2 regions of the Exiguobacterium sp. s70 genome follow, and region 2 is predicted to be linked to the other one. Evidence: predicted binding sites of a transcription regulator. Region 2 holds the regulator's gene; the other holds the start of a gene.
The links. Region 2 encodes NrdR, which represses ribonucleotide reductase genes. Its sites were predicted from a motif close to AACACNATATATNGTGTT; they were not measured.
Positions count from the first base shown of each region.

Region 1: KNP84_RS07950 (anaerobic ribonucleoside triphosphate reductase) is a predicted target of NrdR. The motif match lies at 2,331-2,348, and genes of this name have one in related genera.

Region 1 is NZ_JACSLV010000002.1:631,953-636,386, reverse strand. It holds gene nrdG (anaerobic ribonucleoside-triphosphate reductase activating protein) at 37-492, opposite strand; gene KNP84_RS07950 (anaerobic ribonucleoside triphosphate reductase) at 470-2,314, opposite strand; gene KNP84_RS07945 (formate/nitrite transporter family protein) at 2,503-3,345, opposite strand; gene KNP84_RS07940 (50S ribosomal protein L25/general stress protein Ctc) at 3,554-4,222, opposite strand; gene mutL (DNA mismatch repair endonuclease MutL) at 4,386-4,434, opposite strand, start outside.
Region 2 is NZ_JACSLV010000001.1:189,501-193,934, forward strand. It holds gene dnaI (primosomal protein DnaI) at 1-345, opposite strand, end outside; gene KNP84_RS01005 (DnaD domain protein) at 351-1,703, opposite strand; gene nrdR (transcriptional regulator NrdR) at 1,746-2,213, opposite strand; gene KNP84_RS01015 (hypothetical protein) at 2,226-2,597, opposite strand; gene speD (adenosylmethionine decarboxylase) at 2,709-3,095, opposite strand; gene KNP84_RS01025 (glyceraldehyde-3-phosphate dehydrogenase) at 3,327-4,358, opposite strand.

The DNA.
Region 1 (4,434 bases), on a different contig from region 2:
GCTAGTATACAAAAAATCGGGACGCGACGGTCCCGATTACGCTTTGTTCAAGAAAATAATTCGCTGATTGCTCGACCCCCGAAATCGGAGCGACCGGTCCATGAGCGGCTGTTCGAAACGACCGTCGACAAGGACATCGGCACGATCGAGCACGCTTGTGACGTACTCATCGTCCATACCTTGTAACTGTTCGAACGTATAGCCTGTATACACCCACACGTTTTTCTGAAGCGCCTTGCACCCGTCGACGAGCCGGGCTAGTGCTTCCGGTTGCAGAAACGGCTCTCCGCCCGAGACGGTGACACCGTCCCAACCGGATTGTTCGATTCGAGTGAGCAGGTCCTCGACTGGTACGTCTTCCCCACCTCGCGGGTTCCACGATTCCGGATTGTGACATCCAAGACAGCGATGAGGGCATCCCGCCGTAAAGATGACCGTGCGAATGCCTGGACCGTCGACAACCGATTCGTCAAGTACGGATAGGACGCGCATGATGCTTCACCCTCGCTCGTTCTTCTTCTCGTTTCGCCGAATTCCATCGGTCCATCGTGCCGACCAGATAGCCGGTGATGCGACGAATCCGTTCAATCTGCTCTTCCTCGCCACACGTCGGGCACGCGGCATCGATCGTTCCCTCGAGGCCGCAGTTACCGCACCGGTCGACGGGATGATTAATCGATCCGTAGCCGACGTTTTCGGTTCGCATGAGCCGGACGATCGCTTCGACCGCTTCCGGGTTATGGGCGAGCGACCCGTCGACTTCGACATAAGTGATATGACCCGCGTCACAGAGCTCATGGTACGGTGCCTCCAACCGAATCTTGTCACGAATCGACACTGACTGGTACACCGGCACATGAAACGAGTTCGTATAAAAGGCGCGGTCGGTGACACCCTCGATCATCCCGAACGCCTGCTGGTCCTTCAATACGAACTTCCCAGACAATCCTTCGGCCGGCGTGGCCAAGAGCGAAAAGTTTAAATCGTGCTGCTCTGCCGCCTGTCTCATCCGATCACGTAAATGAGTGACGATATCGAGTCCGAGACGTTCCGCTTCCCGTGAATCGGCATGCGTGCCGCCTGTGAGCACGCGTAGCGCTTCGGCGAGACCGATGAAACCGACGGACAACGTCCCTTGCTTCAGTACATCCCGTAGCTCTTCTTCCGCCTGAAGTCTCTCGCTGCCCCTCCAGACGTGTTGAGCGTAAAGGAAGCGGAATTCGTCGGCATGACGCTTCGCTTGATAGTCGTACCGTTCGAGCAATTGATCGATGGCGACGTCGACGTAGGCGTCGAGCGTCTCATAAAATGTATGGATGTCCGAAGCGACGAGCGCCATCTTGACCAAGTTCAAGGTCGAGAACGATAAATTGCCTCGTCCGATCGACGTCTCGGCGCCATGACGATTCCCCATCACTCGTGTCCGACACCCCATATAAGCGACTTCTGAGTCATGGCTCCCATCATAATATTGCAAGTTGAACGGGGCATCGACGAACGAGAAGTTCGGGAATAGACGCTTGCCCGTCACGCGACAGGCGAGTTGGAACAAGTCGACGTTCGGATCGGTTTCATGAAAGTTGACGCCCTCTTTTACTTTAAAGATTTGAATCGGGAAAATTGGCGTCTCCCCGTTGCCGAGCCCCCGCTCGGTCGCATGCAACAACTCGCGGATGAAAATTCGACCCCAACGGCTCGTGTCGGTCCCATAGTTGATGGAGACGAATGGCACTTGGCCGCCTCCTCGCGAATGCATCGAATTGGCGTTATGGATGAACGCTTCACACGCTTGATACGTCGCTGTGATTGTCTCGTTCTCAGCGACTTCGAGAAGTTGCTCAGTCGACCATTCGACCGGAAGCTTCTTGAGCCGCTCGAGTTGACGTTCATACGTCTTTTCGACGTATGGCGCTAAATCGACATCGAACATCGGGAACGCTTGACCCCCATGTTGCATATTCTGATTCGCTTGAAGAATGATCGAAGCGAGTGCCATCGCCGAACGGATGTCCTGGGGTGGTCGAATCGTTCCGTGACCGGTATGAAATCCGTTCGTCAACAACTCGCCGAGCGGGATTTGACAACACGTCGTCGATCCTGTCACGTAATAGTCGGCGTCGTGGATGTACAAAAAGTTGTCTGCGACGGCCTGACGTGTCCGCTCTGACAACAAGTACATTGTCGACAGCTGTTTCGATACTTCCGAGGATAATCGTGCCAGTTTGCCAAGTGGTGATTTCCCGTCGACGTTGGCGTTCTCTTGTACGAGATCTTGATCTGGGAGAACACAGACATCTTCATAAAGCTGTAGCATGTTCACTCCGCATCACCTCACTATATATTGATATGAATCGAGTTCATAACTCGATTCAATTCCATATATAGATTATGTCATGTTTGAGCATGGAGATGTGGAGTCTAAATTGTGAGCGTTGGTTGTGATATAAACGCAAAAACAGCCGAGCCCGCATCTGGACTCGACCGTTCTTCAAGTGACCCAACTTATAATTCTTTAGCCGGTTTCACGATTTTTAATTCAACTTCTTCTTTTTCCTCTGACTCTTGGGCTTCGCGCAAGCCTTTCGCGTTCAACCACGTATAGATCGCACCCATGAACAAGGCGCCGCCGATGATGTTACCGAACGTGGCCGGAATCAAGTTGTGGATGGCGCCGGCAAAGCTAATCGCCTCAGGATGTGGAACGACGAGCGTGAGCGCAAACAAGACGAAGTTGGCGATGACGTGATCAAATCCTGACGCGAAGAAGACGGCGACGAGGAAAATCATCGAGAAGATTTGAGCGAACTCATTTTTCATCTGTTTTGGTAAGAAAATCGCGAGACAGACCATCCAGTTACAGAAGATGGCACGGAAGAAAATCTCGACCGTCGTATGATGCATCTTGCTCTCGACGACCGCGAACAGCCAGTTGTCCATCCCGAGTTCTTGGATGACGCCGGTCGGGGCGAGCAACAAGGCGAACAAGACGCCACCGAGCGCGTTCCCGACGAAACAAAGTAACCAGACGAGCATCGTGTCACTGAGCGTCGTATAGCCGCGTAACGTCGAGGTCGTGAAATACATTGTGTTTCCCGTGAACAGTTCGGCTCCGCCGTAGATGATCATGACAAGCGCGATCCCGAATGAGAACCCACCGATGAGTGTCGTGAACGGCGAATCGATCAAGTACATTCCGTTGACGACTTTAAGTGTGAAGATTGAAGCGAATCCGATAAAGATCCCCGCGAGCATTGCCCGTAAAAAGTATTCCATTGGCCGATAATGAATCATTTGCGAAGATGCCTGAGCTTTTTTCCGTAATGATTCGAGTGCATGGATTTCCATTGATGCCATGTCACAAACCCTTCTTTCTGTTTGAATGAACCCATATAATAAGAACGAACATGTGAAATCATTAACAATATAAGCCCGAATCCAATAAATTGCAATCGACCTTGGACCGTGTTGACACATTTTTCACATCGTAATCGTTTACATTTGTCGGATTTGTGACGAAAAAAACGACCCTTCGCAAAGGGTCGTTCGATACAGCTTATTCTTTGTCTGCAGACTTCTCTTCAGACTCTTCAGATGATGCCTCATCCGACTCTTCTTCAGTTGCTTCAGCTTCACTTTCTGTCGTTGTGTCTGTGTCAGCTTCAAGCTCTTCAAGAGAGACCGGCTCGTTCACAGATGCGATTTGAAGCTCGCCATCCGAGACGATTTCATAGTCTTTGTTCTCTGGAATGTCAGCTACCGTGACCGAATCACCGATACCGAGTTCAGAAACATCTAGTTCAATTCGTTCCGGAATGTTAGCCGGTGTCGCCGATACCGTAACTTTATAGAGCGTTTGTGCCAAGAAGCCGCCTTCTTTGACACCTTTCGCGTCGCCGACGAGTGTGACGTCCGCTTCGACTTCCGTCGCTTCGTCCATCTTCACGGCCATGAACTCGACGTGCTTGTATTCGTTCGTGAACGGGTCAACTTCTGTCCCGTGAACGAGCGTGTTTACTTTCTTGCCGTCGATGTTCAACTCGATTAACGCGTTGTCACCGTGTTCGCGGAGAATCTTGCGAAGTGCCATCTCCTCGAATGCAACTGGTGTGCTCTCGACTTTATAGCCGTATACGACACCTAGTACTTTACCTTCTTTACGCAAGTTTGCGCGGACCGAACGTGGTCGTAATTCTCGTTTCGTTACTTTAAGCGTGTCTGCCATAATCTTTTCCCCCTACTGGTTTATCGATCATGTCTACATCTTGAGGGTGAGGCAGTGAAAAAGCCACCTCTCAACCTCGATGCGTTGAGTGACATGTGTATATTGTTCCCATAGGCACCCGGACATAAACGTTACAGCCGGTTAAAAAAAGATTACAAGCGTGTCACATAACCCGTTTGAACAACTTCTCAAGTTCGTACGTACTCCATTTC
Region 2 (4,434 bases):
TAGGCTCTTGAACTTCCGGTCCATCTCTTTTTGGCGCCGTGCTTGACGATGCTTCACCGTCTCTTCATAACGGATTGCGATTTGACCGAGGTCGACATAGAGCACCGGCTGATGGCCCGGGATGACGGCTTGCTCCTCGACGAGCTTCTTACCGTCCATCTGTTCCGCATATTCACTGAGCTTCGTAAAGCCGACCTCGACCGCCGTCTCGTCTAACTCCGGATGTGCCTTTAAAAAAGCGACGACTTCTGGATGTTCGAGGGTGCGCCGGCGAATCGATTCGTACGCTTCCCGCACTTCTTTCCGGTTCATCATTTGGGCGAGCGTTTGATTGATGCGTTCCATGTCCCTCATCCTTTCTCTTTCAATTCATTCAACAGCTTAACGAGTTCCGCGTCGTCCGGGACCGATGCCTCGAGCTCTTGTTTTCGTTTTTGATCGTACGTCCGTTGCTCTTTCGCCTCGTCTTCGAGCCATTTTGGCATCTCGGTCTTGTCTTTGCGTCTCGAGCCGACGGTCGTCCGCTGTTGCACATTCTCCCGTTTCTGCTGTTTCTTCTCGATGAGCGCATCTTGTGTCGCTTCTTGTTCCAACGCGTCTTTAGCGTTTAAATAGCCCGCCGTCTTCCAACTTGTCGCGATCCGCATGACATAGTTCTCACTGAGCCGCGTCTGCTTCTTCACTTCGATACAGTAATAGAACAATGCATTGATGACACTTGGCGCGAGCCCGAGCGTATCGACGAGATCGATAATGAGTTGCTCGTCACTCTTCGACAGTTGTGGCGTCTTACGTAACGTCGACACGTATTGATGCGGATGCGCTTCTTCCATGACCGTCACGTCATGCAAATCACCGATTTCTGCTTTTACCGTCTCGTCCGACTTCACTTTCCGATGGCGCGTTTGTTTCTTCTTCAACTGCAACACCATTTGGCGGCAGCCGTCGCGTTTCTCTTGCTCGCTGAGTGGTAGATACGCCTCGTGGACGAAATACTCCTTCAACATCTCGGCCATCGTCTCTTCATCGATTTGTGAGACGTAGGCAAGCTTCGTGATCGTCTCATCGAGCTTCTTCGTGAAGAAGCCGACGGGGAAGTTCGTCAGTTTTTTGACGATTTCCATATCGAACGTATAGTTGATCTCGATTTTGGCGCGGTCAGGTTTCTCGTAGTTCTTTTGGGTGAACGCCATATGATTGACGCCTTTGACGTCGAACACTTCATTAAAGTCTTTCGTCACCTCGATAATCCCGGCCGGCAATGGATCGATCGTGAATCGTCCTTGCAACTGTTTAAAGCGAACTTCCCCGACTTTATAGAAGAGAAAACTCGACAACAGTCCGTCGTTCAAGAACGTATGGGGTGCGAGCGGGACACGCAGTTGATATACGTACTGGGTCAAACGCTCATCTTTCGTCTTATACGTCCGGACGAGACCGATCGCCTCGAGCCGGAACAGACAGTCCGTCAGCTCGTTAATCGAGTAATCGAGCATTTCACAGAGCGCGCTGTGCGACATATAATTCGATTTCATCTTCCCGGGCTTCAGCTCGCTCCAAAGCGTCTGATACATCGCAAGTGCCTTCACACCGATGACCGGCTGATATAAGTGATACAACGACTGATACGACTCGCGATCGATGAGCCCAGTGCTCATAATCAACAGTTCGTCAGTCCCGTACAGGATTCGTTCTTTTTCCATGATAGGTCTCCCCTGAAAAAAGGCGACCAGCAGGCCGCCCCTCTAGTTGGTCGATTTTTCTTGCTTCATTAAATCTTCAAGTTCTTTAAAGAACACAGAGATATCTTTGAACTGGCGATAGACGGACGCGAAGCGGACGTAGGCCACTTCATCGACGCGTGCCAATTCATTCATCACGAGCTCACCGACTTGTTCACTCGGAATCTCCGATTGGCCAAGGGCCCGTAGCTGCTGTTCGACTTTCGTGACCACACCTTCGAGTTGTTCCAGCGTGACCGGACGTTTCTCGCACGCCCGAATAATGCCGCGAAGCACTTTCTCCCGGCTGAACTCTTCCCGATTCCCGTCTTTTTTGACGATGATGAGCGGGGTCTGTTCGACCGTTTCAAACGTGGTGAAGCGATAGCCGCACTCCTCGCATTCGCGACGGCGACGAATCGAATAGAAATCTTGTACTGGTCGGGAGTCGAGCACTCTCGTTCCATTATGATCGCATTTAGGACAACGCATGCTCAGCCCTCCTTATCGTTCGACAGATTGATTCCCGATGGCGCGGAGCGGGAATTTCACTTGCAGCGCCTCATAATATGTGGTGACGATTTGACCAAGGTCCGGCCCGAGCATCTGATCCCGGTTCAACGTGAAGTCGACAGCCGTACGTCCGCCATCCACTTGAATGACTGTCGCCAGCGCGTCCCAGCCGTCGCCGTTAAACGCCACTTCGCCCCGGTCTGTATCGACACGGCGAACCGTTTGTCCTTGTGCCTCAATTCGTTCGCGGAGCCACGTGAGCACGGCGGTCGGCGATGCTGCCACGTAACGTGTGCGCAGCGCCTCATTTTTATGCGAATCGTCCGTCTGGACATGTGTTTGAAACTTATCCAATAATCCCATTATCCACCTCGACACCTTATTTATATAGGTTAAGCATATCAAAATTAAGCGGTTAACAAAACAATTAAAAGGGCTGACCGAAATTCGGCCAGCCTCAAAAGGTCAATCTGATTATTTGCTGATTGCAACTTGCGCTTCCGGAACACGAATCGGTCCCATTCCGCGATCAAGTTTCACGTCCTCACGAACTTTTGCTTCCAAGCCTTCCGCGATGTACTGCGAAGCTGTGGCCGGATCGATTCGGTCCCCACATGTGAACACATCGACTGATGCGTAGCCATGCTCTGGGAAACTGTGAATCGTTAAGTGTGATTCTGAGATGATAACAACTCCACTTACACCGTGTGGCGCAAATTTGTGGAAAGCGACTTCGCGGACTTCAGCGCCCGAACGAAGTGCTGCATCGACGAACAAGCGCTCGATGTAGTCGATATCGTTCAATTTGTCGGGATTGCACTCCCAAAGTTCTGTAATAATGTGACGTCCCATAGTATCCATATTAGTGGATCCCCCTTTACATCAATGGTCTCAAAGTAGTTGATGTTCACTCACTTTGTGCCTGAATCGCCCACAACCACGGGGGCAAGTTAGTCCTAAGAGGTCCTAACCCTTTAAGTTGCGTTTGTCAGACCAATTGAAGTTCACGAGTTAGAGTGTATCGTGTTTGGGACGTCGATACAAGACATTTGTTTCAATTCATTAAAAATATTTTTGTGTAAATATATTTTTTCAAACGTGGGTTTCTTGTTGCCCGATTTGCAAGTAGCTCGCGACCATGTCCAATAGGTCAACAACACGGCACGAATAGCCCCACTCGTTATCGTACCAAGCAAGTACTTTAACATGGTTTCCACCGAGAACCATTGTCGAATCAGCATCGATAATCGACGAACGCTCATCACCGTTGAAGTCGATCGAGACGAGCGGTTCGTTCGAGACACCGAGGATGCCCGTCATCTCTCCGTGAGCCGCGCGCTCGAACGCCTCATTTACTTCATCGACCGTCACGTCCCGGCGCAACTCGACGACGAGGTCAACGAGCGAGACGTTCGGTGTCGGGACGCGAAGTGCCATCCCGTTCAACTTACCTTGCAATTCAGGCAAGACGAGTCCGATGGCTTTGGCAGCCCCGGTCGAAGTCGGTATAATGGAACTACCACAAGCACGGGCGCGCCGTAGGTCTTTATGCGGATTGTCGATATTGTTTTGATCATTCGTATAGGCATGCACGGTCGTGACGAGTCCCGTCTCGATGCCGAACGTCGAGTCTAATACTTTCACGACCGGGCCGAGACAGTTCGTCGTGCACGACGCGTTCGAAATGACGTGATCGTGTTCCGGTAAATAGTCACCATCGTTGACCCCCATGACAATCGTCCGCAGCTCCCCTTTTCCTGGTGCCGTCAAAATAACTTTCTTCGCACCGGCCGTCAAATGTTTTCTCGCCCCGACATCTGAATTGAATTTACCGGTCGCCTCGATGACGATTTCAACCCCGAGCTCATTCCACGGCAACCGCTCCGGATCACGCTCGGAGACGAGCATGATTCGCTTCCCATCAACTTCAAGCGCATCCCCATGCGCCCGGACCGTGAGTGTGAACGGTCCGTGGACCGTGTCGTGCTTAATCAAGTGGGCGAGCGTCTCCGCCGGATAACTCGCATTGATGGCGACCACGTCGTGACGCCCTTCAAGCATCAATTTTCGGAATACCATTCTCCCGATTCGACCAAATCCATTGATTGCAACTTTCGTCCCCATGTAAAGTCCCCCTTTTTTCTGCGTTACGACACCATTATAACGGAAAAATGGAAGCGTTTTCACTATGAATCGTCAC